Regions from separate parts of the Alteromonas sp. AWM4_230 genome, predicted to be linked through region 2. Evidence: predicted binding sites of a transcription regulator. Region 2 holds the regulator's gene; each other region holds the start of a gene.
What was found. The regulator LexA, encoded in region 2, represses DNA repair genes until DNA is damaged. The targets are predictions, from matches to a motif close to TACTGTATNNNNATACAGTA.

Region 1: ACXACS_RS03215 (YebG family protein) is a predicted target of LexA. The motif match lies at 4,832-4,851, and genes of this name have one in related genera.
Region 3: ACXACS_RS01530 (recombinase RecA) is a predicted target of LexA. The motif match lies at 2,179-2,198, and genes of this name have one in related genera.

Annotation. Positions count from the first base shown of each region.
Region 1 is NZ_JBSWTB010000001.1:745,387-756,438, forward strand. Features, by position in the region: gene ACXACS_RS03195 (sensor histidine kinase) at 1-347, shown strand, start outside; gene ACXACS_RS03200 (methyl-accepting chemotaxis protein) at 502-2,076, shown strand; gene ACXACS_RS03205 (ABC transporter permease) at 2,110-3,450, opposite strand; gene ACXACS_RS03210 (ABC transporter ATP-binding protein) at 3,450-4,253, opposite strand; gene ACXACS_RS03215 (YebG family protein) at 4,499-4,786, opposite strand; gene ACXACS_RS03220 (GAF domain-containing sensor histidine kinase) at 5,054-6,289, shown strand; gene rpsF (30S ribosomal protein S6) at 6,491-6,892, shown strand; gene rpsR (30S ribosomal protein S18) at 6,904-7,131, shown strand; gene rplI (50S ribosomal protein L9) at 7,158-7,610, shown strand; gene ACXACS_RS03240 (efflux RND transporter permease subunit) at 8,067-11,052, shown strand, end outside.
Region 2 is NZ_JBSWTB010000001.1:487,373-498,424, forward strand. Features, by position in the region: gene plsB (glycerol-3-phosphate 1-O-acyltransferase PlsB) at 1-607, opposite strand, end outside; gene ACXACS_RS02090 (sensor domain-containing diguanylate cyclase) at 887-3,169, shown strand; gene lexA (transcriptional repressor LexA) at 3,343-3,969, shown strand; gene coxB (cytochrome c oxidase subunit II) at 4,552-5,715, shown strand; gene ctaD (cytochrome c oxidase subunit I) at 5,726-7,369, shown strand; gene ACXACS_RS02110 (cytochrome c oxidase assembly protein) at 7,521-8,108, shown strand; gene ACXACS_RS02115 (cytochrome c oxidase subunit 3) at 8,132-9,025, shown strand; gene ACXACS_RS02120 (DUF2909 domain-containing protein) at 9,042-9,251, opposite strand; gene ACXACS_RS02125 (SURF1 family protein) at 9,297-10,001, shown strand; gene ACXACS_RS02130 (hypothetical protein) at 9,994-10,533, shown strand; gene ACXACS_RS02135 (COX15/CtaA family protein) at 10,539-11,052, shown strand, end outside.
Region 3 is NZ_JBSWTB010000001.1:353,163-364,214, reverse strand. Features, by position in the region: gene ACXACS_RS01535 (Y-family DNA polymerase) at 1-1,410, opposite strand, end outside; gene ACXACS_RS01530 (recombinase RecA) at 1,413-2,165, opposite strand; gene ACXACS_RS01525 (hypothetical protein) at 2,413-2,925, opposite strand; gene ACXACS_RS01520 (DUF885 domain-containing protein) at 2,928-4,679, opposite strand; gene ACXACS_RS01515 (DUF1820 family protein) at 4,719-5,054, opposite strand; gene ACXACS_RS01510 (M28 family metallopeptidase) at 5,242-6,879, shown strand; gene ACXACS_RS01505 (capsular polysaccharide export protein, LipB/KpsS family) at 7,126-8,331, shown strand; gene slmA (nucleoid occlusion factor SlmA) at 8,411-8,998, opposite strand; gene coaBC (bifunctional phosphopantothenoylcysteine decarboxylase/phosphopantothenate--cysteine ligase CoaBC) at 9,114-10,343, opposite strand; gene radC (RadC family protein) at 10,549-11,052, shown strand, end outside.

The DNA of each region.
Region 1 (11,052 bases), 260 kb from region 2:
AGGAAGATGCCTTCTTTAACGGTAACTCAGGGCAAATTCAGCAGGTGCTTGTAAACTTCTTAACCAATGCGATATATGCCACGCCGGTAGGGAAAGGCATAACACTAAAAATACAGAAGGAGGCTGGCAGTGTCTGTCTTATCGTTGAAGATGAAGGTATGGGCATGTCAAAAGAAACGCTTAGTAAAGTGTTCACTCCGTTTTTTACTACCAAACCGCCAGGTGAGGGCACAGGGCTGGGTATGTCAATTTCCATGACCATTGTCGAGGAGCATAATGGCAGGATAGATATTGTCAGTGTTGAAGGCAGAGGCACAAAAGTGTCAGTCGTACTGCCATTGGTCTAAAGTATAGAGTGCTTTCCTAGCTATCTGATAAAACATAAAATTTCTCTAATTTTTTGCTTAAGCTAGACAGCGGCTGTTTATGTTCTAGTCTTATGAGAAAGCAAAGATTCTCTGCTTTAAGGACGAACGCTTTGCAAAATGGAGAAAGTATTCAATGAGAAATAACCAGCCTGTTACCCAAAAAGAGTATAAATTTCCCCCTCACCACCGCCTTATTTCGTCAACCGACAAACGTGGTGTTATTCAGCATTGTAACAATGAGTTTGTGGAAGCGAGTGGTTTTACCCGCGAAGAGTTAATAGGCAAAAACCATAATTTAATTCGTCACCCCGATATGCCAGCCCCCGTGTTTAAGGAAATGTGGCGTACTTTAGAGTCTGGACAAAGCTGGCTGGGATTAGTAAAAAACAGAAGGAAGAATGGCGATCACTACTGGGTTTCGGCATTCGTGACGCCCGTTTATGAAGGTAAAACAATTGTGGGGTACGAATCTGTTCGAGTTCCTGCGTTAAATGATGAAATTGCCAGAGCTACAAAGGTTTATGAAAGAATAAGAGCAGGTAAATCGCCGGTATCGCCAGCGGTTCGTATTATACAAATGCTTTCGCATTTAGCACCATCATTAATATTCAGTGCGCTAATGGTTTTGATCTTGGCGTTTACACACGGCGCTGTTGCTGCTGGCATAGCGCTACTTGGCGCTATTATTTTGATGTTGGCTCAACAAACTAACGCCAAAAAAGATTGGCACGGATTACTTGCGCTTAGCCCTGAAAGCTACGCAAATGAAACGGTGTCACAAACCTACTTTTCTGATCCGCCTCATATAAGCCAAGCTAAACTCGCGCTAGGCTGTGAACTTGCAAGAAATCGCACAGCGTTGACTCGAATACAAGATGCGTCAGCGGGTCTTGATAATATAGCTAATGCAACCCATCACCAGGCTGAAAGTACTAGTGCTGCGGTCGTGCAGCAAAACCAAGCTACTCAGCAAATAGCGTCTGCCGTGACGCAAATGAGTCAGGCTATACAAGAAGTGGCTGAGCGGGTTGAAGGAAATGCGAAAAGCGCAAAAACAGCCGCAGCTAATGTAGAAACAGGTAACCAAAAAGCTGAACAAGCCATGCAGGCAATTGTTGCGTTGCGCGAGGCGGTTGAATCAATTTCAACAACAGTAACCGAGTTAGCTCAGTCAACCAGCGATATAGGTGAAGCGGCCAATATTATATCCACCATTGCCGAGCAAACTAACCTGCTAGCGCTTAACGCTGCCATTGAGGCGGCAAGAGCCGGTGAACAGGGAAGGGGTTTTGCGGTTGTTGCCGATGAAGTACGTACATTGGCTTCAAAAACGCGCGAATCAACCGACAAAATCCACAATATCATTAGTGAATTGGCTGAGCGTTCTGATCGCGCCGTGCGGGTATCTACAGAAGGGCTAGCTTCAGCAGAGCACGGCAGCATAATCGTGGAAGAAACGCGGGGGGCATTATTTGAAATAAATAACGCGGTGAAAGGCATTGCTGATGCTACCGTAGAGATGTCTTCTGCTGTAGAAGAGCAAAGCACAGTAGCGGAACATATTAACCAACAGTTAGTAGAAGTGGCTGATGGCGCGTCTGAAACTCAGCGTTCCTCAGAGGCATCGCTAGCAGCGAGCCAAGATTTGCGCGCTACGGTAAATCAAGTTCACGAGCTTATTTTGCGCTTTAGTACAGACAAGGGGTAGGAGAGTAGCCCTCTCCCCCCGTGTGGGTTGCGCCTAGTTCGTATTGAGGCCAGCATGTAAGCCGCGTTTATAGGCAGCAACGGCTGGGAACAGAGAAACTAAGTAGGTGCACCCTAATATAAGCAAAATGATAATAACGCTGCTTTGCCCAAACAGTGGACTACTCAAAAACAATCCATAGGTACTGCTTAACCAGGGTTTTAGTACGCTCATAAGCCCAGCCACCAAGCCTAAGCTTAGTACGGCACTCAACATAGTAAGCAGCATAGCTTCAATTTGAATAAGTAGCAGTAGGGTGAAAGGCCCTGCTCCTATGGTACGTAAAACAGCGATTTCTTGATAACGCTCACGCATAGTTGCAAGTAGCATAGTCGCTAACCCAATTAGCGCGCAAATGACGATAAGACCGGAAAGACCAAGCAATAGCGACTCTACATTTCCCATAATTTGCCAAAGCTCAGCGAGCGCCATACCCGGTAGTATCGCCATAAGCGGCTCTTTTTTACTTTGGTTGATTTGATACTGCAGCTGTAGCGCTGTAACACGATGTTTTAGCCCAAGCATCACAACTGATACCGACTCTGGAGCAAAGGCTTCGCTGTTGTAAGTCTCATGCACACCGGTATGCTCGCCGTGCTCGTGCTCGTGCTCGTGCTCGTGCTCGTGCTCGTGCTCGTGCTCATGCTCGCTCACCTTGTCAGCAGATTTACGGCCTAACATTGAGGTGGGCGAATGCTTAGGTCCTGTGTGGGCCTCTTCAAGTCCCTGCAAGGTGACATACACAGCCTTATCCACCGGGGTGCCCGTTTTATCTAAAATGCCGGAAATAGTAAAAGGGTGATCGTCGTGATTATTGAATGAGACACTGCCTAAGCCGTGAGAAATAATAATCTCATCACCCACTTCATATCCCAATGATTCCGCTATATCAGCACCAACTACCGTAGATAGCGGTTGTGTAAATGTCGCTCCATCAGATAGCTTTAGTGACTGCATGTCACCGTATTTAAAGTGTTCAAAAAAGCTGTTGGTCGTACCTACCACTCTAAAGCCTCGGTGAGTATCACCTAAAGAAAGTGGAATGAGCCACGACACCTGTTTGTTAGATTTAAGTGATGCAACACTCTTATATTCAATGCCCTTGGTGGGTGTTCCTATATTAAACACCGACGACAATAGCAGGTTAAGCTGGCCGCTCGGTGCGCCGACAATAAGGTCAACACCTGACACGGTACGCGTAAAGCTGGTCTTCACTTGGCTGCGAATTATATCAACGCATAAAAGCAAACTAATGCTGATGGTAATGCTTAACAGCGTAAGTATTGCCGTTGTTTTCCTGCGCTTTAGACTTTCAATAGCAATAGTACTTAGCATTACACACGCTCCTGTGCTTGCTTAATGCCACCGAGTGAGGATATTGCGTGGTTTGAGCTTGGGCTCAATTCACTGATACTGCAATGACGGTCAAAATAGCTTTCCATTGCTTTATCATGGCTAACGAAAATCATTGTGCTCTTACCTGCAACCTCTTTTAACAGCGACATAAAGCTATCTCGCGCATCGCTATCTAACGCCGAAGTAGGTTCATCGACAATTAATAATTGTGGGTCATTGATAAGCGCTCGGGCTATAGCTACCCGCTGCTGCTGGCCAATACTCAAAGCATCTGCCTTCGCATGTAATACCTGTGAAGGTAGCTGTAGCTTGTCGAGTAAATGGAGAAGTTTATCTTCTCCCGCCGTTTTAGTTGTTTTACTACTTGCGAAGTACACCGCAGCGTTAATATTTTGCGCCACAGAAAGATACGGAATAAGGTTGAACTGCTGAAAGACAACGCCAATATTGCGTGCTCTAAACTTGTCTCGCTGACGGTTTGATAAAGAAGAGAAAGGCTGCGACAACAAAGTTATGTTGCCTTGGGTGGGTGTCAAAGTACCGCATAACAAATTAAGCAAAGTACTCTTTCCGCTACCCGAAGGGCCTGATAGAAAAACATGTTCACCTTGTGGCACCTGCCATGCTTTTACATCAATGATGGGCGGGCTTTCTTTACTGTACGAAAACTGTAAATTGTTTACTTCAATTGCTGGGTTGCACTCTTCTATTGATGCGTTGTGCTTTTCAGACACTGCGTTGCGCTGGGAATGAGTGCTATTGTTTTTATTGATGGTATTCACGCTAAGCCCGACCTGTATTTACGTCTTATATTCACATTAGCAAAGGCGGTACCTTGTTTCTTATTTGTTTTCCTACTTACTTTAGGTACCCAAAGCAAGTAAAGAACATAGCACCGCTTAAAAGTGATGTTATCAAATAACATCACTTTGCAAAGACATGTTATCAGAACTTACGCATTTAAAGCGGCAGTTGCTCTCACTTATTGTTCATCATAACGACATAGAGGGCGAGTTGAGCTACATTATCAGCCGTTGGCCTGCAGCTTTACTACTTCTGCGCTTTCATCTTCTAATACGCTTTCTGCTGTAGCGCCTTTAAATATTTTGCCGACTTTATCTTTGTTTTTCGCCAGCATGATTGTGAGTTCTTCAATCACGCTATCGTCTAGCTTAATGCCCTTCGCATGAATATAGTCGGCGAGGTTATCTGCTGCATCAAGCATCTTATCGTACTGATCCGCTTCTTTTTTGTCGGTAGTTACCAATTTTTCTACCCCTTTGTGCGTAACAACATACTGTGTGGTAATGGCCATGGTAGGTCCCCTATTTATTAAAGACACAAAAACTGTACAGTAAAGCACTGTATAAATAAACAGTTTATCGAAAATATTCTTGTCATTATCGGTAATATTGCCGCTGATTATACTTTAGTGTAGTTTGGCAGCTTCATGTACGCTTAGATTCAAAGTCCTCGAAAACCGTAAATTAGTAATTTATTTCGGCGTCCGAAACACCTGGAACAGTAGAAATGTAGCGTTCGTAAGCACGCGCTCGAAAAAAGGAACTCTAAAGTTATGGTAGTGAGAGAAGCTGTTCAACAAGATATTCAGGCTATCGACGCAATCGAAGCAGTCCCTCATATAATGCAAATATTGGCCAGTAGTTTAGATTTGCGTTTTATCTGTGTAGCGAGAGTCACCGAAGAAGCATGGACAATGTGTGCCGTGTTAGATAATGCAGAATTTGGTCTAACGCCTGGCGATCATTTAGAAATTGAAACCACTTTTTGTAGAACCGTAAGGGCGAGCAAACAACAGATAGTCATTAATCACGCCTCTGCTGATAGTAAATATTGTGATAATCCCATTCCTATTATGTATGGCTTTGAGAGTTATTTTTCTTACCCTATCTATGATGCAAACGGTGAGTTTTTTGGAACGCTTTGCGGTCTAGACCCAGAACCTAGGGAGTTACGTAGCGAGCTTGTTCACGGGCAAATTAGTGCATTTGCTAAGCTTATATCTAGTCAAATTTTATTAAAAGACCAAATGGAGCGTTCACAGGCTCAGCTAACCGATGCAAGAAATATTGCCCGCCTTCAAGAGCAGTATATTGCTATTTTAGGCCACGATATTCGAACTCCTTTATCGTCCATTCAAATTGGTATCAGCTTTCTTGACGACATAATAAAAGACAGTCAAATAGCCAGTACGGTTCAAGTACCTGTATTCAAAGCTGTATCGAGAATGAAGAATAGTGTGCAGAGGATGACGCGTTTAATTGAAGATGCTATGGACTTTACTCATAGCCGTATGGGCGAAGGGCTACCTGTGAAAATGGCCGAAGCAGCTAGTTTAGCGCAACAGTTGAATTATACGGCTGAAGAGCTAGCTACTGCTTATCCTAATTGCACTATCAGAACACATATCGATATTACCGAGCAGTTGGTCTGTGACGAAAAACGGGTGTGTCAGCTTTTATCTAATTTATTGAAAAACGCTCTGGTTCACGGCGACCAAGCGCATCCGGTATATGTGAAAGTCATCACCAACCGAAACGATTTCATTCTCAGCGTGCAAAATAGCGGCACACCAATACCTGATGAGTCTAAGGCGCGTCTTTTTCAGCCTTTCTGGCGTAAAGAAAGCAGTGCAAAAAACGACGGGCTAGGGTTGGGGTTATTTATCGCATCAGAAATTGCAAGGGCGCACCAAGGTTCGCTGAGCGTGACTTCTGATTTTAACGGCACAGAATTTACCCTTTGCTTTCCTTTAACCCGTGTTTCTTCTATTCCATTTGAAAGCGTTTCGCAATAACCGCGAAGCGCTATTGATACAAGCGCTGTCAATACGAGCTCTGTCAATAATAGTAAGCGCAAAAATAATTGCCAAAGTTGATTAATGCTTGTGCAACGATGTTTGTGTGCGTATAATGCGCGCCCTTACAGCCATCCCAATTCGTTCCTTGTCTCCATACAGTCGGCTGTACTGTCGAGGCTACAACCGTAAGGAGCTATAATGCGTCATTACGAAATCGTATTTATGGTTCACCCTGATCAGAGTGAACAAGTACCTGGTATGATCGAGCGTTATACCACAATCCTAAAGCAAGACGGTGGTCAGATTCATCGTTTAGAAGATTGGGGCCGTCGTCAACTGGCTTACCCAATTGAAAAGCTGCACAAAGCCCACTACGTACTAATCAATGCTGAAGCGTCTGCAGAAGCTGTTGATGAATTGGAAAATGCTTTCCGTTTCAACGACGTGATCCTACGTAACATGGTTATGCGCACTAAGACTGCTGTGACTGAGCCTTCTCCAATGATGAAAGAAGAGCCTCGTCGTGAGCGTCGTGACGATTCTGCTCCTCGCCAAGATCGCGCGGAAAAGAAAACTGAAACCACTGAAGACAACGCTTAAGGAGATCACCCATGGCTCGTTTTTTCAGACGTCGTAAGTTCTGCCGTTTCACTGCAGAAGGTGTGACTGAGATTGATTACAAAGATATCGCTACTCTTAAGAACTACATCACTGAGAGCGGTAAAATTGTCCCTAGCCGTATTACTGGTACAAGCGCAAAATATCAGCGTCAGCTGTCTTCTGCGATCAAGCGCGCACGTTTCCTTGCGTTGCTTCCGTACACTGATTCACATAAGTAATTTGGCGAATATAAGGGTTAGCTAAGATGAATATCATCCTACTAGATAAAATCGCCAACCTTGGCGGCCTGGGCGACCAAGTGACTGTTAAGTCTGGTTACGCTCGTAACTTCCTTTTCCCACAGGGTAAAGCGGTTCCTGCAACTAAAGACAACGTTGAAAAGTTCGAAGCACGTCGTGCTGAGCTTGAAGCGAAAATTGCTGAGCAACTAGCTGCTGCTAACGCACGCGCTGAAAAAGTTGCTGAGCTTGCTGAAGTTACAATCGCAGCTCCTGCTGGTGACGAAGGTAAACTATTTGGCTCTGTTGGTACTCGTGACATCGCTGATGCAATCACTGCAGCTGGCGTTGAAGTACAAAAAGCAGAAGTTAAACTACCTACTGGTACTCTTCGTGAGACTGGTGAGTATGACATCGACTTACAACTTCACTCTGACGTTATCACTTCAATCAAAGTGATCATCATTGCTGAAGCGTAATCGCTGACGTATTTGAAAAAGCCGCTCCTAGAGCGGCTTTTTTTTTGCTCTAAATTTTTGTCCGATACTTAAGAGCAATACCAATCCGCATAGATGATTGCCCACCCAGAGCGCTGGCAAGTTTCCTAGCAAAGCGTGGGAATGCAGGAATGGCCGTTGCTTTTTAAATTCCCAGAGTGAAGCTTGCCAGACCTTCCCGAAGGGCGAGTTTAAAATATCCCTACCCTCACTCCACGTTGCGACGCCTAATTAACGATGGGTGTAAGCAAATATGTCCAGCGCCGACAAATTGCGTATTTTTGAGGTCCACTCATCTGCGACAAATAACGGTTTTTAAACGGTGTTTAAACAAAATGTTAATAGTCGCTGAAATTCTTAACGTCATAGCTTTAAACTTTTTCTGTCATTACTGCGACCTATAGTAAATCAGACAATAAAAAGCATAAGTGCCATCTTATGGACATCACTAAGCAAGCAATACAAAACGCGACTGGGGTAGGTATCGGAATAACGCTACTGGTATTTTTAGGTCTATATAGCCTGTTTAATTTACCGGTACAGCTATTTCCTGACATCGAACGACCCAATATTAATATCCAGACCTCTTGGCGCGCTGCGTCGCCCCAAGAGATCGAGTCGGAAATTATTGAGCCTCAAGAGGAAGTGCTGCAGGGAATTCCAGGCCTTGAGTCGATGAATGCATGGGCAAACCAAGGCAACGCGTGGATAAACCTAGAGTTTGGTTTAGATACGGACATGCAGAAAACGCTCATTGAAGTGATTAGCCGCATGAACCGTGTGCCGCCACTCCCTCGCGATGCACTATCGCCGAATATTATGCTTGCTGGAAGTGGGGGAGATGCGCCCGCTTTGACCTACTTTTTTCTTCAGCGCCTACCGGGCAATCCAAACGAAATTAATACCTATGTCGCCTTTTTTACTGATGTCATTAAACCTCAGCTTGAATCTATCCCAGGTGTTGCAAGAGCGCGTATGGAAAGCGGGGTTGGCGGCGTCGAGGAGTTTCAAATTGTTTTCGACCCGTTTAAAGCGGCGCAGTTAGGCATTGACCTAACGGCAGTCGCTAACGAGTTGGGTCGTGCGAATGATATTTCAGGCGGCTTTGTCGATGTGGGTAGAAGACGCTATACCCTGCGTTTTGAAGGTCGTTACGAGCCTAAGCAAATGGGTGAAATGATCCTTGAATGGCGAGATGGTAGCCCAATTACTCTAAATGACATCGCCGAAATTAAAATCACCCGCGCTGACGGTGCAAACTACAGTGTGCAAAACGGCAATCCGGCTATCTCTATTCGCGTAGACAGACAAAACAACGCCAATGTTCTTGCTACCTTAGAAGCCGTAAAAGCAAAAGTAGCGCAAATAAACGAACAGGACTTGGCCCCTGAACAGTTAGTGATGGCGCAAAGCTTCGATGCCTCAGTATTTATCTATAGAGCGGTGCAGCTAGTTACCAGCAATTTGTTTATAGGCGTGCTGCTTGCTATTGCCGTACTTTGGCTCTTTATGCGCCAGCTGCGGGCAACGCTCATTGTGGCATTGGCCATTCCTATCTCACTACTTAGCACTTTTGTGGTGCTTCAGATTACTGGTCGCTCGCTCAATATCATTTCGTTAGCAGGACTCGCCTTTGCGGTAGGTATGGTGCTAGATGCCGCGATTGTCGTGCTGGAAAACATTGTAAGAACGCGCAAGAACACCGAAACCGTAGTCGACAATAACAACCCAAATTCACAAACGCACATGGAGGATTGTGCCCATCGGGGAACGAGGGAAGTTTTTGGTGCCCTCATGGCGTCAACAGCCACCACCGTTGCCATTTTTATTCCCGTCATGTTTTTGGAAGATGTTGAAGGGCAATTGTTTGCTGACCTCGCTCTTACCATTGCCATTGCAGTGTGTATGTCGTTAGTGGTTGCGGTAACGGTATTGCCTGTCGTTGCCGCTAGATACCTTAATGGCAACATGCCAGCTGATAGCTTACAGCGGGTATGGGCTAAGATAACCCGCGCTATTATGTCGCTATCAAGCACGCCGCTTCGCCGCCTTGTATTAGTCATAACGCTCATGGGCGTGCCTATTACAGGTAGTGTTTTGCTTATGCCTTCCATGGATTATTTGCCGCCCGTAAAACGCGATGCCGTTGACGCCTTCTTAAGTTTGCCTGCAGGTGCCAGTGAAAACTTTATTAGTGAAGAAGTGATGCCAATTATCGTTGAGCGACTGCAGCCCTATATGGACGGAGAAAAGCAGCCAGCGCTTAAGAACTACTACATTATTACGTGGCCAAATGGCGGAAATTTAGGCGTGCGCGCTAAAGATCAGTCTAAGGTCAAAGAGTTAGAAGCTATTGTTCGCGATGAAATTTTAAAGGATTTGCCGGATACACAAACCTTTTCGCAGCAAGGTAATTTGTTTGGTGGCTTTGGAAACGGTAGGTCAATCGACATTCATCTACAAGGCACCGATCAGGCCATGCTCGGCATCGCTGCGCAAGCAGGTTTAGACAAATTGAGAGAAGTTTTCCCCAACGCCAATGCGCGTTCGAACCCTCCATTAGAGCAAGCTGAACCAGAGCTACGCTTTTACCCGAATGACAGCCGAATGATGGAAGTCGGGTTAAATCGCGGCAATATGGGCAACTTGGTACGCGCCATGGGTGATGGGATGTATGTGGGGGAATACTTCGATGGTACTAAACGCATGAATATTATCTTCCGCTCAGCACCTTGGTATACACCAGAAGACTTGAACAGCACGCCGGTTATGACGCCATCAGGCGAGGTGGTGCAATTAGGTGACCTTGTAGGTATTGAAAGAGCGGTAGGACCAAGCCGTATTCAGCGTATAGATGGCCGCAGAACCCTTACGCTAAACGTTAATCCGCCAGAGGGCATGAGTTTAGAAGAAGCCATGAAAGTGATTACCTCTGAAGTTGAGCCTGCGATTATGGCTATGATGCCAACCGATGGCGCTATCAATTACGGCGGCAGCGCAGATAGCTTAAAAGGCGCTATTGCCTCTATGGCAGACAACTTTCTTTTTGCCATGGTGCTACTGCTACTTTTGATGGCGGGTTTGTTTAAGTCGCTAAAAGACAGCGTGCTGGTAGTCCTTTCAATTCCGCTTGCTACGGTAGGTGGCGTCATGGCTATTCGTATTATGAATATATTTACCTTCCAGCCCATGGACCTGTTAACCATGATTGGCTTCATAATTTTGCTAGGGCTCGTGGTGAACAATGCCATTTTACTTGTGCATCAGACTCGCCTAGGAGAGCAAGAAGGGCTGACCCGTGATGATGCGGTAGAGCAAGCCATCAAACTTCGTTTACGGCCTATCTTTATGAGCACGCTGACCTCAATCTTTGGCATGCTGCCGCTGCTGTTACTACCTGGAGCAGGCAGCGTTATTTACCGAG
Region 2 (11,052 bases):
GTTGAAAGTGAGTACTTGCTACGCGTACAAGTTTGTGTGCGATGCTTTGGTCACTACCATGCTGATTTGACATGGCGCGCGCCGAGACAGCTTTAGAATAATTAATAAAGTTATCACGGCCTAAAAACAGCACGATGAAAAGTTTACGTAGCCAGCTCGGTGCAGCGTTATCAGCAATTAGGTCGCTCAACCCTGGGTTACCGCGCCCTGGTGCACGACCCCAGGTTACATAAACAGGAACTACCTGTAGATCGAGGTTTTCGTGGTCTCGGTGCAAATGGAAAAGGTCAGTGAAAACGTCTTCAATGCCCGTATCTTTGGCTGATGAGCGAAAAAGAGGCTGAGTTTTACGTAAAAATAGAGTCGATGAGTACTCTCGACCTGCCAGTGTAAGCGTGTCAGTTGGGCTAGGAAGGCCTAGGTATTTAGTCGACATTCTCAGCGCAAGCTGGTCGGTCACTGAGTTAGTGGGAAGTAGATAAACAATAGGCTTGCTCTTATCTATTCCTAATTCGGTTTCAACGTTAACTGGAATACTGTGAGCTTTAACCAGTAACTTAACAGGATAATGAAATACCGACAGAAGGGCTTTTCGCATCCACGACATGAATTATGTAATCCTATGAAATAAAAACGGGTGAAGTGTAACACAATCGCGTCACAATCTCGCGACGAGCCATTGTTATTGATTTGCTTGTTTTACAGACTCCCTACCTAGCGGTAAGTTCATGAAATTCATAAGCGCCTGTATTTTTATATCTTCGTAACTTTGTTTAGGGTAAGGCTCACTGACCCTTTTAGCAATGCAACATTAGAAGTATTTAAATTGCTATAAGCTTTGATAATTACTACTTTTATAAGGGTTAATGAATGTGAGCATGTAGTAGTGGATGAACAAAACCGGTTAAAGACGATTGATGACTTTTTGCTCAGTGATGAGGTGCCGTTAGATCTTGACGACCTTATGGTTGTGTTAGCAGGGGCATATAAGGTGCCTATCGCGCTAATAGGAATTGTTGGTGAATTTGAAGAAACATTCAAAGCGCGATATGGAACTACACTTTCTAAAGTGAGCCGTGAGCATGCCTTTTGCAGTTGTGTTGTAGAAGAGCGCAAACAAGTTGTTGTTAACAATGCCCACGAGGACCCCAAGTTTAAAGATAATCCATTAGTTACGGGTGAGCCGCACATCTGCTTTTATGCAGGAACTCCCATTGAAATTAATGATGAGATTATTGGTGCTGTCTGTCTTATCGATACTGTTCCTCGAGAAATTGATGCCAAATATCTTGAAGTGCTGAATAGAATTGGAGCGCTTGTTAGCCAGCATATTTCTCTTTCTAAAGAGCATGAAGCACTCAAGCGTGAGCATGGGCTAATAGAAAAGTCCCCTATTGTTCTGGCTACGTGGCGAAATACTACGTCGCTCAAACTGGTTCATATCTCAAAAAATAGTGAGAGTGTGTTGGGTATATCGGCACAAGACTTACTGTGCGGCGCAGTCGAGCTTGGCGATGTTTTAACACAAGACGCTGAGGGCGACTTTACATTTGCCATGCAGGCGCATATGGAGGGCGTGGAAACGCATACCTGTCGTCTTCAAATAGCTACGCCCACACGTACCATTTGGGTAAGTATGATCTCTACGGCGAGTTTCCGTGAAGACGGTATGTTGTCTTCAGTTCAGGCGTTCTTATTTGACACCAGCGATCAGAAATATGTGGAAGACAAGCTCAACAAAACAAACCAGCGCATGCGGCTGTTATTGGAAGCCTCTGAATTGGGCACGTGGGATTGGAATTTGGCCGCTGATGTAAACCAAGTAAACAAGCGTTGGTGTGATATCGTCGGTATGGAATATGAGTACTATGATACCAGCTCTCGCTTTTTCAGGCAGTTAATTCACCCTGCGGACTATGTAAAAGTAGAAAAACAATTAAACGAGCACATCATTGGTAAAAGTAAGGTTTTCAATACCACGTTTCGCATGAAACATACTAACGGCGCGTGGGTTTGGGTTGAAACCTATGGAAAAACCGTCGAATCTGACGTTACGGGTAAGGCTATTCGCGTTGCTGGTATTCATCGCGACATTACGCAGAGAATGGAAAGTGAGCTTCATGAGAAAAAGAAAACCCAACTACTTCAATTTATAAATAAAACCCGTGCCTCTTATCTTCAGAACAACGATTTAACCATGGCCTGCCAAACGGTATTACCCGAGCTTATTGATATCTCGGATAGTCAGTTCGCTTTCATTGGGCAAATGAAAGGTGAAGGCGATGCATCGAAGCTGTTTATTCATGCTATTTCTGAAATAGTCTGGGACAGCAGCAGCTTTACGCAATACAACGAGTACAAAAAGCGAAACTTGTATTTCAGCAGTTTCGATAACCTTTTCGGTACCACAATTCTAACCGGTGAGGTAACGATTAGTAATGCCTCAGGAAGTCATCCAAACTCAAAAGGGGTGCCCCAAGGGCACCCCCGCATTAGTCGATTTTTAGGGCTACCGATTAAGATCAAAGATAGAGTGGTGGGCATGATTGGTTTAGCCAATAAGTTCGAGCCCTACACCTTCGATGATGCTGAGTTTTTGCAACCTCTATTAGATGCATTAGCCGGTCTTTTCTATGCGGTTGAACTGGAAGAATCACGCGCGATAGCTGAGGAGAAGTTGCGTAAGCTGGCCATGACTGACTCGCTAACTGGGCTGTACAATCGACGAGCTTTCGTTGATAAATGCCATCAGCTCTCTGCACAAAGCAATAGAGTGAGCGTAGCGGTAATCGATATAGACCACTTTAAAAAGGTTAACGATACTTATGGACATGATGCAGGAGACCAAGCACTAATTTCGGTAGCCCACCTCATCGAAGAATATTATGTGGAGCCCGATATTGTTTCACGTCTTGGTGGAGAAGAGTTTGCGATAGTAGCAATTTCAGACAACAAAAGAGACGAAGAAAGGCGATTTAACAAACTTCGAGAGGCTGTTGAAAAAACAGAAGTTAAATACAAGAAAGACACGATATTCGTAACAATAAGTATTGGTGCTGTCTTTGCTGAGGATAGCTTGAATCTTGACCTTAGTGTGTTACTTTCCAAAGCGGATAAACTGCTATATACGGCGAAAAAGAATGGCCGAAATCGAGTTATTCTAGAGTAATAAAAACTTTAGGCTGTGCGAGGTTTCACGTATTTGACAGCCTTAAGCCCCCTAGTTTTTATATACTAGGTGCTAGCCCCATGCAGCTTGCTCCATAGTTTCAAGATTTTGCGCTTGTTATTTGCTTTTAGGTGTATATACTTACAGGAACTGTATGAACAGACAGGTCTTTTATGCGCCCACTCACAGCTCGACAAACTGAAGTTTTAGAACTTATTAAAACAACCATGCAAGAAACGGGAATGCCGCCTACGCGCGCGGAAATAGCTCGTCAACTTGGTTTTCGTTCTGCCAACGCAGCAGAAGAACATTTGAAGGCATTGGCGCGTAAGGGCGTAATTGAAATTTTGCCTGGTACCTCGCGTGGTATTAAGTTAAATATCCCCCTCGAGGATACTGCACCAGAAGAAGAAGGCTTGCCTCTAATAGGGCGCGTGGCGGCTGGTGAGCCAATTTTGGCGCAAGAGCATGTAGAATCCCACTACAAGGTCGACCCTGCTTTGTTTCAGCCTCAGGCAGACTTTTTACTTCGTGTAAACGGCATGAGCATGAAGGACATCGGTATCTTGGATGGCGATCTTCTTGCTGTGCATCGCACGACTGATGTCCACAACGGTCAGGTAGTGGTCGCGCGGGTGGATGAAGACGTTACGGTGAAGCGTTTAGAGAAACGCGGTCGTGAAGTTTTACTTCATGCTGAAAACGAAGAGTTTTCGCCAATTAAGGTAGACCTTGCCAGCGAGCCTTTTGCTATTGAAGGTATTGCCGTAGGTGTTATTAGAAACGCCGACTGGATGTAAGGTTTTAGCATCTTCAATCAAAAGCGGCGTATTAGCCGCTTTTTTTATGCCTTTTAGTACCATATTTTAGTTAATTTTCTTAGGTTAGCGTTTGTTAGTATGTCTCAAAACTACGAAATCTGGCATCACCATTGTGCGAAAGATATGCGCTATTTGGCCCGAGAATGAATTGGCTAATACACATTTATTATTTGAAAGTTTGTTTGAAAAATAGGACGAGCGATGTGTTAATTGTTGATTTTATGACCAAATGAAGCTTCATCCTCATCAACACCCCGTTCAAAATGCGCGTTTGATTTTTTAAGCGCCGCGAGCACGCCCAATATCCTCTCCAACAAAATTGTAACGTAAGCCTGCCACAAGAAATGGTTAAAAATTAGCCTCTTCATTAAATTTTTAATAGAAAAGACTAGACGACACGACATTATTGCGCAATTCTTATACAGAGATTAACAAAATAATAACAATGACTCTAAATTTGTTTTACAAGTTGAGGTGATGGGTCAATCGTTCGCAAACCATTTGGTAGGGCAGCGCGCAGAATAATCAGCGTTTTTGGTCTTGCTATTACGGAGGTGCTGAGTGAAACAACTAACGACCGTTTTTGCAAAGTGGTGTTCAATAATACCATTTTTGCTTTTCTCCCCTTTGCTTCTTGCACAAGAAGTTAGTGAAGAAGCCTCTTCGCTTAATTTGAGACGCGGTGCTACCGACATCAGTGGGCAGGTCTATGATCTGCATATGTTGATGTTCTTCATTTGTGTAGGTATCGCGGTTGTAGTTTTTGGCGTGATGTTCGCCTCAATGTATCTGCATAGAAAGTCTCGTGGCGCCAAGCCCGCTAACTTTCATGAGAACGTGAAGGTTGAAATAGCGTGGACCGTTGTACCTTTTCTTATTCTCATCTTTATGGCTGTGCCTGCGGCAAACACGCTTATTGCGATGGAGGACACGTCTGAGCCTGACATGACTGTGCTAGTAACAGGCTCACAGTGGAAGTGGCACTACAAGTACATGGACAGCGACGTAGAATTTTACTCACTGCTTGCTACTCAGCGTGAGCAAATAGAGAACAAATTTCAAAAAACCGACAATTATCTGCTTGAAGTTGACCGTCCGTTAGTTATTCCAACTGGGAAAAAAGTACGTTTTCTTATTACCTCTGACGACGTTATCCATTCGTGGTGGGTCCCGGATTTTGCTGTGAAAAAAGATGCCAACCCGGGCTTTATTAACGAGTCTTGGGCCAAAGTGAATGAGCCTGGTATTTATCGCGGACAGTGCGCAGAGCTTTGTGGAAAAGACCACGGCTATATGCCGGTTGTGGTGATTGCTAAAGAGCCAGCTGAATTTGATAAATGGATGGGTGAACAAGAAGAAATTGTTCGCAAAGCAAAAGAAGAAGAGCAGCGTCTACTTTCTATGAATATGTCTATGGATGAATTGATGAAAGAAGGCGAGCGCGTTTACAACGCTACGTGTGCAGCGTGCCACATGCCAAATGGTGAGGGTTTACCAGGTGTATTCCCAGCACTTAAAGGCAGCAAGATGGCGTTAGAGGATCAGCAAGGTCACATCGACATTGTACTTCATGGTAAGGCGGGTACAGCCATGCAAGCGTTTAGCAAAATGCTGAGCCTTAAAGAAATTGCTGCGGTAGTCACTTACGAGCGCAATGCGTGGGGCAATAACACGGGCGATATGGTGCAGGCCAAAGACGTCAATGCAGTGGCAAACGGAAACTAGGAGCAGACAAATGAGCAAAGCAACTGAAGTTATTTCGCCAGATACCTCTGCGCCTCACAGTGGTCAAGTAAATGGCGATCATCTACATGATGACCATGAACATCACGACCATATTCCTAAGGGAATAACGCGCTGGCTGTTTACCACTAACCACAAAGACATAGGCACACTGTATCTGTGGTTTGCCTTCATCATGTTTTTGGTTGGCGGCGCAATGGCCATGGTTATTCGCGCTGAATTGTTCCAACCTGGCTTGCAAATTGTTGAGCCAAACTTCTTTAACCAAATGACCACGGTGCATGGGCTTATCATGGTGTTTGGTGCTGTAATGCCTGCCTTTACAGGGCTCGCAAACTGGCTCATCCCCATGATGATCGGCGCCCCAGATATGGCATTGCCGCGCATGAATAACTGGAGCTTTTGGATTTTACCTGGCGCTTTTTTAATTCTGCTTAGCTCGCTATTTATGGAAGGTGGCGGCCCTGCCTTCGGTTGGACTTTTTATGCGCCGCTCTCAACAACCTACAGTGGCGATTCGACAGCATTGTTTGTGTTCTCTGTTCACATTATGGGTATCTCATCCATTATGGGTGCGATTAACGTGATAGTGACCATCTTTAATATGCGTGCGCCAGGCATGACTTGGATGAAAATGCCGCTATTTGTATGGACGTGGCTTATTACAGCGTTCTTGCTGATTGCGGTAATGCCAGTGCTTGCTGGCGCGGTGACCATGGTATTGACAGACAAGTTTTTCGGAACCAGCTTCTTTGATGCTGCAGGTGGTGGCGACCCGGTGATGTTCCAGCATATTTTCTGGTTCTTCGGGCATCCTGAAGTCTACATTATGATCTTGCCCGCTTTCGGCATTATTTCTCAAATTGTCCCTACCTTTTCTAGAAAACAACTGTTTGGCTATGCCTCTATGGTTTACGCCACGGCGTCTATCGCACTGCTTTCTTTTGTAGTTTGGGCTCACCATATGTTTACCACGGGCATGCCGGTGTACATGGAAATGTTCTTCATGTTTGCCACCATGCTTATCTCGGTACCAACTGGGGTAAAAGTGTTTAACTGGGTAGCGACCATGTGGCGTGGTTCACTAAGCTTTGAAATGCCAATGATGTTCGCTATTGCTTTTATCGTGCTGTTTACCATTGGTGGACTATCTGGACTAATGCTGGCGATAACACCTGTGGACTTCCAGTACCACGATACCTACTTTGTTGTGGCTCACTTTCACTATGTTCTGGTAACAGGGGCGGTCTTTTCAATTATGGCGGCCGTGTATTACTGGCTGCCTAAATGGACAGGCAAAATGTACGACACTACTTTGGCTAAATGGCATTTCTGGTGTTCTTTAGTATCGGTAAATGTCTTGTTCTTCCCTATGCACTTTGTGGGTTTGGCAGGTATGCCACGCCGTATTCCTGACTATGCATTACAGTTCGCTGATTTCAATAAATGGATAAGTTTGGGTGGTTTTGCATTCGGTTTATCTCAGCTTATCTTTCTTGCCCTGCTTATTAAGGCGTGCAAAAAGCAAGGTGAGCCGGTATCAGCGCAAGTTTGGGACGGCGCAGAAGGATTGGAATGGGAAATTCCATCCCCCGCTCCTTATCACACGTTTGAAACTCCGCCTGTCGTCAAGTAATGATAGGTGGGATTTGTGAATTGACCATTCTTGTAAAGCGCTAAACTGCAGCGGTAAGGATGGTATTCACATATTGCTGACGGTGGAGTAGATAAGCGGCTAAAAAAGCGTTTACCAAGCTTCACTTTTGGAGTTACCCGGAGGTTGCGTGATGTCACAGCAAAGTGCAAATAACAAAATGGTTATCAAGCTTGTTGCTATTGTCATAGGCATGTTTGGTTTTGGCTTCGCTTTGGTTCCCTTGTATGACGTATTCTGTGACGTAGCGGGAATTAATGGCAAAACCGAGAACACGGCAGCCGTTTACCAATCAGTTGAGATTGATGAATCGCGAGAAGTGACCGTAGAATTTATTACTCGCACAAATACCGGTATGCCGTGGGAGTTTCGCGCTGAAACCAAGCGTGTGAAAGTGCACCCCGGCGAGCTAAACACGGTATCGTTTTATGTGAGAAATCCTGCATCAAGCAATATCGTCGCTCAGGCCATTCCTTCTGTATCTCCCGGAACAGCAGCACTCTATCTGAATAAAACGGAATGCTTCTGCTTCAATCAGCAGCCACTTGATGCGGGGAGTGAGGCCTATATGCCTATGCAGTTCTACGTAGACCCGCAGCTTCCTGAAGATATAACCTTTTTTACCTTGCAGTACACACTCTATGACGTCACAGCGCGAGCCAGTGACCTAACGACAACACCGAATCCCTTTATGGCTTCGACACCATCAACTGGCGAATAAGCAGAAGGGATAAGGAGAAGAAAATGCAAACCGAAGTACAGAATCACGAATACCAAAAATACTATGTACCAGCGCAAAGCCCATGGCCCATTGTAGGGGCCGTCGCTCTATTTCTTATAGCTGTAGGTGCAGGCAACTATGTGGTGCAGGCGACCAAAGGCGAAACCGGCTATGGCGGTCATATCCTTTTAGCGGGAATAGCCGTATTGCTGATTATGCTAGTGGGCTGGTTTAAAAACCAAATTGATGAGTCTATGGCTGGGCTTTACAGCGACCAGCTAGGACGTTCATACCGCCAAGGCATGAGCTGGTTTATTTTCTCTGAAGTAATGTTTTTCGCCGCGTTTTTCGGTGCGCTTTACTACGCACGGTTTATCTCGGTTCCATGGCTTGGTGGCGCATCGAATAACGCTATGACCAATGAAGTCTTATGGCCGACTTTTGAGGCAATCTGGCCGCTGGTATCAACGCCAGGCGGCACAACCACACAAGAAATGAGTGCTGCGGGTTTACCCACAATCAACACTGTTATCTTGCTTATCTCATCAATCACACTGCACTTCGCTCATGTGGGTCTAGAGCAAAACAAACGCAAGCAGTTGACCCTTATGCTAGGCATTACCATTTTACTCGGGTGTGGGTTCCTGTTTTTACAGGTGGAAGAGTACATTCATGCCTATCGCGACTTGGGGCTTACGCTTCAGTCAGGCATTTATGGCAACACCTTCTTTATGCTTACAGGGTTTCACGGTATGCATGTGACCCTCGGTACCATCATTCTTATTGTATTGTTTTTTAGAGTGTTAAAGGGGCACTTCACACCAGAAAACCACTTCGCTTTTCAGGCGGGAAGCTGGTATTGGCACTTTGTAGATGTAGTGTGGGTCATGCTCTATCTCTTCGTTTACGTGCTTTAGAAACAACACCCCAAACTCAATAAGGCCTTGGGTTTGGGGTAATTAAACCGGTACCAATAGCAATAAGAATAATAATAACAATGACGGCAGAAGTGAGCACTCGTCGACCAATATATTTACTCATTGGCCCCTTAGATGTGTCGTTTTTTATCATGATGCGCATCGCCATGAACAGATTAACAATCATGTACAGTACCAACGCAACAAGGACTATTTTTATCAACATACTCACCTCAGTTTTTATTCTCATTTTGCAGGGTGCGAGATAATCATGCTTTTTCGCACTCGCCACGTTATTCCTTGGTTACTCACAGGCTTTAGTGTGGCGATTATGTGCGGGTTAGGTTACTGGCAACTTGATCGCATGGTTCAAAAGCAACAACGTTTAGCTAGCATAGCGCAAAAGCAAAGTAATGGAACCTTGAGTTTAGAAGAGGCGCTGAACCACACAGATCCGAGAGATATCACCGTTTCTTTCAGTGGTTCCTTAGATGCAAATCACGTATTGCTTTTAGATAACCAGATTTACAATCAACGGGTAGGGTTTGACGTGATAGCGCCGGTATATACCAATGCCGGTTGGCTTTTAGTGAACTTTGGCTGGGTGCCCGCACCAGATTTAACTCGCACCTTGCCAGATATAAGTTTTACGAGCGAAATTCGCGATTTTACCGGTGTCGTCAGTGTTCCGGGTAATAACCCTTTAGTTAAAGAAACCAACATGGCCTTGGCGCAAAGCCCTGCGCTTGTTCAGCACATCGAATTTCCCGAATTAAACGACGCCTTAGAGCGACATTTTTTACCTTTTGTTCTCCAGCTTACTACGCCTGACCCAGCGTTTATTCGCGAACATCAGGCCGTTGTAATGTCTCCCGAAAAGCACCTGGGTTATGCCGTTCAGTGGTTTGGTTTAGCCATTGCCGCTGCGGCTATAGGTGGTTTTGCAATTAATAAGAAAGGACGTAGTTATGAGTAATGCTGCTTCGAAAAAAACGTTAATTATCATGGTAGCTGTGTTTGTTTTGCCTGTCGTCATGGCGAAGCTTGCACTTGACAACGATTGGTTTACCAAAGGCGCTACTAATAAAGGTCAGCTGCTTGCGCCAACAATCGACATGAGTGCACTTTTGAAAGATGCAGAGCCTAAGTGGCGTTTACTTTACGTCATGCCGAATGAGTGCGATGCAGTGTGTGAAAACGCACTATTTAGCATTAACCAAGTATGGCTTGCTTTAGGTAAAGAGTCTGATCGCGCCCAAGCCGTGGTCGTAACAAGCGATTCAAGTGATCAAGTCGCGATAGCAGCCTTAGCGGACTACCCCTTTGTAGAAACCTTGCCGGTTACCACGCCAACCGCCCTCGCCTCTAGCAGTGTTTATATCGTCGATACTCAAAATAACGCCATGCTCTTTTACGAAATTAAAGACGATAGAAAAGACGCGGTGATGGAAAGCCGTAACATGCTGGCGGACATGAGAAAGCTATTAAAGCTATCACGCATAGGATAAACGCCATGAAAAAGTTAACCCTATTCAGTATATTTTTAGCTGCTGTTGTTATCATTTTAGGTGCCTATACCCGTTTGACCGATGCCGGATTAGGCTGCCCGGATTGGCCTGGGTGTTACGGAAACTTAACCGTCCCCTTAAGTGAAGAAAAGGTAGCACAGGCAAACGCCGCCTACCCTGAGCGTCCGGTAGAAGCATTTAAGGCGTGGAATGAGATGATTCACCGCTACTTTGCAGGAACGTTAGGGCTATGTGTACTGGCTATTGCCATTATTGCTGTTCGGCAGCGCGACAAAGGCACGCCCGTTAAATTACCACTGTTACTGCTGGGGCTTATTATCTTCCAGGCTGCACTTGGTATGTGGACAGTGACGCTCAACCTGCTTCCCGTTGTTGTAATGGGGCATTTGTTAGGAGGCTTCTCCGTAATATCCTGCCTATTTATTCTCTATCTTCGCTTGCGCAATACCGCAGGCGGTGCACCGAAAACTAAACAAGCGCCCATAGCGTCAGCTATGC
Region 3 (11,052 bases), 130 kb from region 2:
ACACTGCTCAGTCTGGGCGATGAAATAATCTCGCTTTGTTGAGCTGTCATGCCACCACTCGCTGTGTAATCGCACAGGGCCAAAGCAAATTTGGGTTGCCTGAATAAGCGGCTTAGGTGTATCAAAGGTAAAGGTGGGCGTAATGTCACTGCTATAAACATAATTGTCGGCGCTCGACTCGTTCACCGTCATATATTCAAACTGATGGCTGTCGGCAGCGCGAGGTTGAAACGTACTGTTATCACCTAGTTTGGCGTTTAAGCGGCCAATCAATTGCTTTTGTGCAACGTCATTAAACCTATTGCTAAAAAAGTCGCCACTCTGCGTATCCATTTCTTCAAATTGCTGACAGGTAAGCGCAATCGCTGTGGCAGGCTCAGGTAACTCCAAGCTTTCAGTTTTAAGGCTAAACAGTGGTAGCCAACTATGCACCGAAGACTGAGGCATTGCAGAGCGAATATTAATATCCAATACAGGTGCTTCTCTGAAATGAATATGCACGCTTATGCTTGATGTATATAAGTTCCTGGCCCGTAAATAGTGAGACAAATGCTCAAACTGCTGTGTGACAAAAGGTGTTAGGTGCTGCGTATTTTCAATATCAAAAGGCAATAGGATAAAGTTATCGAAGTGCTCCAAAGGCCTAAATAGCGTAACGCGAGGGAAGGTTTCTCCTCGTAAGGCGGTAAGATACATAATAGTGTTATTGTCGAAGCGCCGACCCAGCTCTTGTACCGGCATGGCCAACAGTTGCTGTACACGGGTAACACCCACTCTTGCTAACGAGTCAATGACTTTGGGTGATAAAGCCGTAATAGAAAGCGGGCACGTACTTAGCGCTTTTTTTATATCATCTGGCGCATGTATATAGGTATTGTGTTGATGAAGGGCTAATACCTTTGCAGCCTCAATCGTCCATGCACTAGCAAAATGATAGCGAATATTTGCCTCTGCGAGTGCTTGAGTTAGGGTTTTCCACAGCGGCTTATGCCCGCCATAGTAATGGATTAGGTTATCTAGCCTTACTGCCAGACCATTTACGCCATTCGAATGAATGTGGCTGTCTAGTACGATGTCAGAAGCAAGAGGATACAGCCTATGGGCTAGCTGCGTCAGCATATGCTTTTCGGCTTCTTCACTGAAAGGCAGAATATGCACGTAGGGGCACAGCGCCGCGGCTTGGGCAAGTCCATGACCAATTTCAATGCCTTCTTTTTTCGCAATATCATTACACTGCGTAATTTTGTTGGTTTTACTGCAATACACAGCAATAGGTGTATTTGACGGTAATGAAGAAGAACTTCCGTTAGATTCGTCTCTAGACCCTTGCCTGGGCGTACGTTTAGTTTTAGCCGCTTTTATGTGGCTGTCTAAAGTAAGTTGATAGCAGTAAATATAAGCCCACAACATTATTAGCTCACAGAGTGTAGCGCCTTGTCGGAAAGCGTGTTGTGTGCCATGGCCCATTTAATGGCCTGATTGTCAGGGGTCCACTGATGAGAAATAACAATGTTATCTTTGGGCCACCCATGACGCTGCTTGCGTATGCTCACTGCCAAAGCATGGGGGTTACCTTTTAATGCAATATCTAAAGTAATGGGTAATGCACTGTCGCTTTGATTCGAAAGGGTGGCTTGTGAATCGCTCCCCATGTCGGCTTTTTGGGAGCCTAACTGTAAGGCCTGCTGTTGCGGTGGAGTATACAGCAAGCACAGGGCGTCGTTATGCGTTGCTGCAACTTGTAGGCGCCGTGCTTCTTTTGGGTTTATAGCATTACTCCACAGCACCACGCAATGGCAAGCCGTACTTTTTAAGCACTGTTCTGCTGCCCATAATGATTCTTGTTCTGCACTTGTTTTTACTACCAGCACTTGCTGCGCTTTAAGCCCCAGATTTTCTAACCACGGCGACTGTAGTAGCCCAGGAGGGTTAATAAATACCACCAGTTTATGCGTGCGATGCTGGCAAATAACCTGTTTAAAGAGCGAAAGCTCACCCACGCCGGTTAGTGAGGCAATACGTACAAGCCCCGTAGAGGCAACGCCACCGTTAAGCGCTTTATCCAGACGCGGAAACCCCAGCGAAAACTTGGCTTCACTTTGCTTCTTATCTCTGGCCCGCCAAATATGCGGATGGTTGTTAAGCACGGATAACGATTTGTTCATGGCACTCAAAATAAACTGTATTTTTATACAGTATTATAGTGCAGCAATAACCCTTTTCAAGACAAAAGGTTTTTGGCTTGTTGTTTTAAGCGCTAACTTACTGATTAGTTTGGAAAGGTAAAAAGATTAAACTTTTAAAAGGGTAGGAACATGGCTAGGGTCGCTGGCCTTACTACATAGTAAAGCAGACGACCCTGTCATAAAGTTAGCGCTGCATCAGCGCTAACGAGTGGCGTAGAGTAGAAAGTTACTCTTCAGATGAAGGTTCTTTTTGTGATTTTGCTGCAGTACCGCTTACGGTTGCTGTAACGGTTTGGCAAAAAGCAATAAAACCATCAGCGGTATTTTTTGACCACACCATACGCACGTTGCTAGGAAGTGCTTTCACCACCTCACGAATTTCCTCAAGCGTCACTTCTTCATTCTGCAATGCTTTATTTAAAGACTCTTCAAGAGACATGCCTTTTTCACAACAAGCCATAATAATGGTTGAAAAGTTGCGCATAAGCGGGTGCAGCGCATTATATTGAGTTTGGTCGATAAGACGGCTTTTATAGGCACTTTCAATACGCGCGGTAAGGTTTTTTTCCAACGCATCTGTAACAAGAACAAGATTGCGATAAGCATACGTAACCTTGTTACTAGTCTGCTTATTCGAGTGGCGCAACAGCGCCAGCTCTTTCTGTAAGTTCTGCGCTCGCAGCACAAAGTAAATTAAAAACAGGATAAGTAATCCAATAACACCAAATGCAACGATCATGTTTATTGTGCCTTTTGTTCTTCTATAAAGGTGTTGATATTTTGTTCCAATATGAAAAGTGGAACTGAGCCATTTTCTAACACGGCGCGATGGAATTTGCGCACGTCAAAACGCTCACCTAAAGCAGTCTCTGCTTTTTCGCGAAGGCCTTTTATTTTGATTTCACCAATTTTGTATGACAGCGCTTGCGCTGGCCAAGAGATATAGCGGTCTATTTCAGTATTAACGTTGTGTTCTGAAAGCGCGGTGTTTTCCATCATGTAATCCACCGCTTGTTGACGGCTCCAGCCCATCGTGTGCATACCGGTATCAACAACCAAACGACACGCACGCCACATTTCGTAGCTTAAGCGACCGAAGTTGTCGTACGGCGTTTCATAAATACCTGCTTCAATACCTAAAAACTCAGAGTACAGACCCCAGCCTTCACCAAACGCTGAAATATAGGTGTTACGACGTACCATAGGTAAGTCTTCAAGCTCTGCTGCCAACGATATTTGAAGGTGGTGGCCAGGCACCGCTTCGTGTAATGTCAAAGCAGGCAGCGCATATAAAGGGCGCTTATCAAGGGCGTAAGTATTTACCCAGTAATATCCTGGCTGGTCATCGCGGCTAGGGTGGATGTAACGGCCCGTTGTATATTTAGGCGCAATAGCATCTGGTACAGGCGCTACACCGTATGGCGTTCTTGGCAGGTACTCAAAGAGCGAAGGAAGCTTTGCGTCCATTTTCTTTGCAATAAACGACGCCTCTTTTAGCAAATCTTCAGCGCTGGTGGCATAAAACTGAGGGTCTTCGCGTAAAAACGCAATGAAGTCGTTAATGTCGTCATCAAAGCTAAGTTCATCCACAATTTGCTGCATTTGCGCGCGAATGCGTTTTACTTCAGACAACCCTAAATCATGGATTTCCTGAGGGGTCATATCTGTTGTGGTGTAATGCTTGGCTCTATTAGCGTAATACGCCACACCATCAGGCCAGTTATTCGCGGCAATATCTTCACGGGCATTAGGAATGTATTCCTCTACCATGAAGTCGTAGAATATTTGATACGCAGGCAACACGCTGCTGTTTATGGCTGCTTTGCCTTGCTCTGCTAACGCTGCCTTTTGCTCGGCAGTAAAGTACTCTGGAAAGCGGGTAAACGGAGAATAAAAGCCACTGTCCACTGCATTTTCAACAATATACGACGCAACTGAGTCTTCAAACCCTTTCAGCACGACTTTGGGCTGCGTGTAGCCTTCTTTTAACGCCTGCTTCATATAAGTAATTTGCTGGTTAAAATAAGGCTTAAGTGCGTTTAAGCGGCTAATGTATGCCTGATAGTCTTCTACACGCTTAAACGTAGATAAGTTAGGAAGCGAGGCCATGGCACCGTGAAAGCCGTATTCTGAGTTGATGGGCACCAAGTGCGCGCGATAGGTATATTCATCCACATAGTTGGCTAAACGGTATTGCTGCATTAGCAAAGCAATATAAGCGTCAGTAGAGATAGAGTCTTTTTCGTACTGACTTAAGGCTTTTTGAAACACACGCCACTGTTCATTTTGTGCTTTAAGTGCTTCTGGTGAAATATCGGGTAGCACATGGGCCAAGGAACTATCGCCTTGGCGAGACGCTAAAAGCGGGGAAACCGAAAGCTCATACTGCCAAATGTCATCAAGTAGTTGATACAAGCTTTCATCGTCAAGGCTCTTTGCAGATGAACTAACGCTGCAAATAAGTAGTAATGCTGCTAACAGATAGCGATACATAAGGGTCTCCGGTAACCTTTACCGGATAGACTCCGGCGGCTACTCTTTCGTTGGTGTATATATTGGACTAGGGAAAGCCGTTACTTTATCAGATTTATTTTCTAATTTAGTAATTTTGGCTGTTCCTTTTTTATTTACGGCGTCAATGCGTAAAACGTTGTGCATAGGAATATAAGTTTTTTTTACTTCTGAAAATTCAGCTTTTAACCTTTCATGGCTAGGATCTACAACAACGCTCGTATGGGTATCCCATACAAAGTCACCTATCTCGATGAAGCCAAACAAAGCGCCCTGAGTAAGGGCTCTAACGTACAGTTCGTAACGTTCTCCATTGCTGATGAATTGAACGCGGTAAAGAATATCGTCTTTCGACATGGATGCTGCTCTTCACTAAAAATATAAATACTCCCGGAATCTACACCGGCGTTTAGCTAACAATTTTACCTTGCTCCTAAAATGCGAGCAACGGTAGGAAACACATGGTAAACGTATGCAGTTTAATGGTATTTCGCCTATTAACTGCGTTACCATGTCGCACACTTAGTTATACGGTGAAATTACAATGATAAAAAAACTACTAATAGGTAGTGCAATGACAGCAATGACCTTTGCTGCTACTGCTCACAACCACGCATCGACAGACAATGCTTTTAACCCTGATACACAGCGAATTAAATCACACCTGTTTTTCTTAGCAGATGACTTACTTGAAGGTCGTGATACTGGCTCTCGCGGTCATGAAATTGCGGCGCTTTATATTGCTACCGAATTTGCCAAATATGGTTTGAAGCCGGCAGGTACAGACGGTTACGTGCAAAACGTATCGTTTCGTAAAGCCAATCTGGTTCAAGAGTCTCCTAAGTTTACCTTCACCCAAAACGGCGAGACCATTGATTTTGATTATCCAAAAGAGTATTTAGCTAGCCCGAGTTTGCTCAGCACTGATGGCAATGTAAAAGGCGAAATGGTATTTGTCGGCTACGGTATTGTAGCTGACGAGCTATCTCACAACGATTACAAAGACCTAGATGTAGAAGGTAAGATTGTTGTGGCCCTTGCTGGTAAGCCAAGCGACTTTCCATCAGAGGAAGGCGCTCACTTTGCGTCTGGCTATCAAAAGCAAAAGTATGCGGTAGACAATGGTGCTATTGGCATGATCACTATTACTACGCCCAAAAATGAAAAAGTGCGTCCTTATCAAAGCCGCTTGAACTATATTCATACACCGCGTATGGCTTGGTTAGACGACAAAGGTCAGCCTGCAAATAGCTTTTCTCAACTGAAAGGTGGCGCTTATATGAGTGAAGGCGCTGCGCGTAAGTTATTTGAAGGTGCTGAAAAGAGCCTTGATGACGTTTATGCAGTTCTTGAAGCTGACAAAGTACCGCAAGGCTTTGCGCTTAACGGTGTGGTAGATATCAGCAAGAAGAGTGTGCACGACACCATTACAAGCCCGAATGTCGTGGGTGTACTTGAAGGTTCAGACCCAGAGCTTAAAAACGAGTACGTGGTTTTCTCTGCTCACTCTGATCACATTGGTTTTGCCAAAACAGTGAAGAAAGACAACATTAACAATGGTGCTATGGACAATGCGTCGGGCACATCAGTGATGTTAGAAACTGCACGCCTGTTTAGCGAAATGAAAGAAAAGCCAAAGCGCTCAATTCTGTTCGTGTCGGTAACCGGTGAAGAGAAAGGCCTGTTAGGTGCAGACTATTTCGCTCGTAACCCAACCGTACCTGTTACATCAATGGTGGCGAACGTAAACTTAGATATGCCAATTCTAACCTACGAGTTTGCAGACGTTATTGCCTTTGGTGCGAACCACAGCGATTTGCAAGAGTCAGTGGAAAAAGCTGCAGCTAATGCCGATATCGAGCTAAGCCCAGACCCATGGCCTGAGCAGGCGCTGTTTACTCGCTCAGATCACTATGCGTTTGTAAAACAAGGTGTACCTTCAGTATTTATGGTGCCGGGTCTTAAATCAAAAGATCCTAACGTAGACGGCAGCAAGGTATTTGGTAAGTTCTTATCTACGCACTACCATAAACCCAGCGATGATATTAACCAGCCTTTCAACTGGAATGCAGCGGAGACGTTTACTAAGGTCAACGCGCAAATTGGTTGGACACTAGCAAACCAAAAAGATAAGCCAAAATGGAACGATGGTGACTTCTTTGGTAATACGTTTAGTAAGTAAACCATATTTGTTCGACACTAAAAAGCAGCATTTTCTATGCTGCTTTTTTTGTGCCTGTGTATTGATAATTTCTCTCGCCTTTACATAACCTTTAATTAATAAGAAAGAAATTATGTCTACAATAATAGAGGCAGGGCAAAACTTTTAATATATGCTATGGAGTCTATGTTATTACTAATAACATGAGTTCCGATAAAAGCGCAGAACCGGAGAGTTCATCAAGTTAGAACGCAGGAGAGACTTACAGTGGTAAAGCAACAGAAAAAGTATACGCTAATTGCTAGAGGCAGTTCTCACATACGGTACTTTCAGAAATATGCTGAGCTAACTTCGCTAAATATTTCTGTAGCCAGTATTTCTAATAACTGGTTTCCGCCAATTAGCGCTCGACACTGGGCTCTTGCAAAAACTGTTGATATTGACGCTTTAGTTAACCCACATTTATTAAAAAAAGCGAAGAAACATAAAAAACTCTATAATTCTTTTATATGGCCATTTTATGAAAAAGTAAGCCGCTGGTTTACTAAATTAAATATTGCTAAAAGTTCAGCGCTTATCGAAAAAGAAGGAGCGGATGTAGTAGGCGTCTGGAACGGACAAAAGCAACCTAGTTCTTCTATTGCCGCTGCTGCAAAAGCTCTGAAGAAAGATGTCGTATATTTTGAAAATGGGCTATTCCCGAATTCGACAACATGTGATTGGTCAGGCGTTAACTGCGAAAACTCACTGCCTCTTAACAAAGATTTTTATAAACAGTTTTATGACAACAGAGCATTACCTTGTGAACTAGTGCCGCGTAAACCAGTGTGCGAAAAAGCATGCGGGGTAAAAGCAAGAGAATTACCAGAACGTTACATATTTGTGCCATTTCAAGTAGAAACTGATAGCCAAATTATTTCCAATTCACCTTGGATTCGAAGTATGGCGCAGTTTTATCAACATTTGCTCAATGTTATCGATAAAGTTGACGATCCTACGCTTCACATAGTTATCAAAGAGCATCCATCAGAATTAGTAAGGCATGACACCTTACACAACAAACACGAACGGATTTTGTTTGCTAATCATTGCGATACCCAAGAGTTAATAGAACGTTCATTAGCAGTGGTGACAGTGAACTCTACAGTAGGTGTTGAGTCACTATTGTTAGATAAGCCGGTAGTGGTTTTAGGTAAAGCGTGCTATGGCATTGAAGGCGTAACAAAGCTGGTTCGAAACGAAGCCGAATTGCTACAAGTAGTGAAGAATATTGAGTTTATTGAGGTTGATACTGAAGCAAAGTGCGGTTATTTAAACTTTATGTATAACCATTATATTATTCCGACAACGTGGAGTAATATTGATAGTCAACATGTAGAAGCACTGACAAAAAGGTTATTGAAACAAGATGCTTTTTCGAGTTTCATTGCAAATTCTGTGAATTGTGAGTCTGTGACAACTACAATGACATAGTCTGAATATAAATTTTTCTAGCATGAAATAAGAAAAAGGCGCTCACATGCGCCTTCCATATGAATAGTTCTTGTTTTACTTACACAAACATTTGTTTAAACGCGGCCCATTGTTCATTGAATTGCTCGGTAGGCTTACGGGTAAAGCCGCTGCGAATAAAGCCGTTGATACGTCCATCGGTATAGCAAATCATCATATTGGCGATGATCGCTTCATCGGCGGAAAGGGTTTTCCCTTCACGCAGCTTGCGCTCTCTTAGCACTTGTTTAAGCTGGGTTTCTAAACGTTCAAAAAGCTTGGCTATACGCGCACGTAGTCGGTCTTGCTCACCCATTAACGCATCGCCGTTTAAAATACGGGTAATGCCTGGGTTCTTCTCGGCAAAGCCTAAAATAAGGTGAAGAATTAGCTGACAGCGCGTGAGCGAGTCTTTTTCTTCATTAACTATTTTGTTGATACGCGTAAAAAGCGTTTCTTCAATAAATTCAATAAGCCCTTCAAACATTCGCGCTTTACTGGGAAAATGACGATACAGTGCCGCTTCAGACACCCCGACTTTTTCCGCTAACTTAGCAGTAGTGATACGTTGACCTGGGCTGGTTTCTAACATTCCAGCAAGTGCTTGCAGAATTTGGGCTCTGCGATTTGTTTTTTTGACAGCAGGCATGACGAAAGTGGTTCCTCCGCTACCGAGTTATAGCAACCCGGGCTCCATGTTAAGTTGGCTTACGCCAAAGCGTTTATATTTATCGTTTTTATTATCGACACTTAATAAGTATCTGTTAGTTTTTATTGTTGAAAGCAAAACGTTCTGCAATAAGCGCTAGCAGCTGCTCGGCTAACGCATTTTTGCTGGTGGCAGGCAATTGCTTATCACCGTCTTGCCATATTACATGCAGCGCGTTTTTATCGCTATTAAACCCCAGACCTTCAGCCGTTATATCATTTGCCGCAATCATATCTAGCTTCTTTTTAGTAAGCTTACCGCGGGCATAATCTTCCACATTTTGGCTTTCAGCTGCGAAGCCTACGCAAAATGGGCGGTCTTGTCTGTTAGATACAGTTGCTAGAATATCAGGGTTTTTAACAAAAGTAAGTGTTAACTCATCACCTGTTTTCTTTATTTTATTGTCCGCCACTGAGCATGCCTTATAGTCGGCAACCGCTGCAGTGCTAATAAAAATATCTGTTGAAGGCACAAGTTCTTCGCAGGCCTTAAGCATTTCATCTGCGGTGGTGACATCGATACGGTTACAAAGGGTAGGCGTAGAAAGCGTTACTGGCCCTGCAACTAGCGTTACGTTCGCGCCCGCTTGAGCCGCCGCTTGCGCAATAGCAAACCCCATCTTTCCAGAGCTGTGATTAGAGATATAGCGTACCGGGTCTAACGGCTCTCTGGTTGGCCCTGCGGTAATCGTGATATGTTTTCCCGCTAGGTTTGTTAATGCTAATGCCAACTCTGAAGTCTTATCTTCATTTTCATTTAATACATTGGCGATATCTACAGGTTCAACCATGCGGCCTGAGCCTACATCACCACAAGCTTGCTCACCACTTGCTGGGCCAATAAAAGTTACACCGTCTTCTTGAAGTGTAGCAATATTGCGCTGTGTCGCCGACGCTTTCCACATTTGCTGGTTCATTGCTGGGGCAACAAAAAGCGTAGCGGTTGTGGCCAAATAAAGCGTGGTTAGTAAATCGTCTGCCATGCCATGAGCAAGTTTAGCGATAGTGTTTGCTGTGGCTGGCGCAATAAGTAGGATGTCGGCCCATTTTGCTAATTCAATATGTCCCATCGCGGCTTCAGCAGCTGGGTCTAGAAGGTGCTGATGCACCGGATTTCCTGACACAGCTTGAAGCGATAAAGTGCTCACAAACTCTGCGGCAGAGTCGGTGACAACAACACGTACGTTTGCACCGAATGCGGTGAGCTTTCGCACTAAATCTGGGGCTTTATAAGCGGCAATACCACCCGTCACGCCCAGCAAAATGTTTTTATTAGCAATAGACATAAAAGAACACGAAATCTAAATATTAATATTAGCCTACCATGGTGACAAAAAATCGGATAGCTGAACAAAAGTCGATCTTGGCGTTTAGATACTGTTTGTCTTTTATCTGTTCAACTTCAAAAGAAGAAACCCGCCTTTTATACAGTCGTTAATCTCTTTCAATTCAACTATAACCACTGTTTTATTGAGTTAACGGACCAAGTACATGTCGATAAAAGTATGGCCGATAAGTGAAAGGCCAAGAGAAAAGCTACTACAGCAAGGTGCAGAAAGCTTAAGTGATGCTGAGTTGCTCGCTGTGTTGCTGGGCAAGGGGGTTAAAGGAAAGAGCGCCTTATCTGTAGCGCATGAATTGTTAAACGAACTCGGATGTTTGCGAGGAGTGGTAACCGCAACGAAAGAGAGCTATTCAAAAGTGTCAGGTATTGGGCCGTGTAAGTATGCCCAGTTCCAAGCAGGGTTTGAAATCTTTAAGCGCAATTTAGAAATAAAACTTAAACGCCAAGATGTATTTAACAACGTAGATGACACTAAGCGTTACTTACAGGCCAAATTAAGAGACTGCGAAAGGGAAAAATTTGCGCTTTTGATGCTTGATAGCCAACATCAACTTATCGCCTTTCGTACCATGTTTAACGGAACGATCAATAGCGCTGCAGTGTATCCGCGAGAATTGATCAAGCAGGTTATGATCGACAATGCGGCGGCG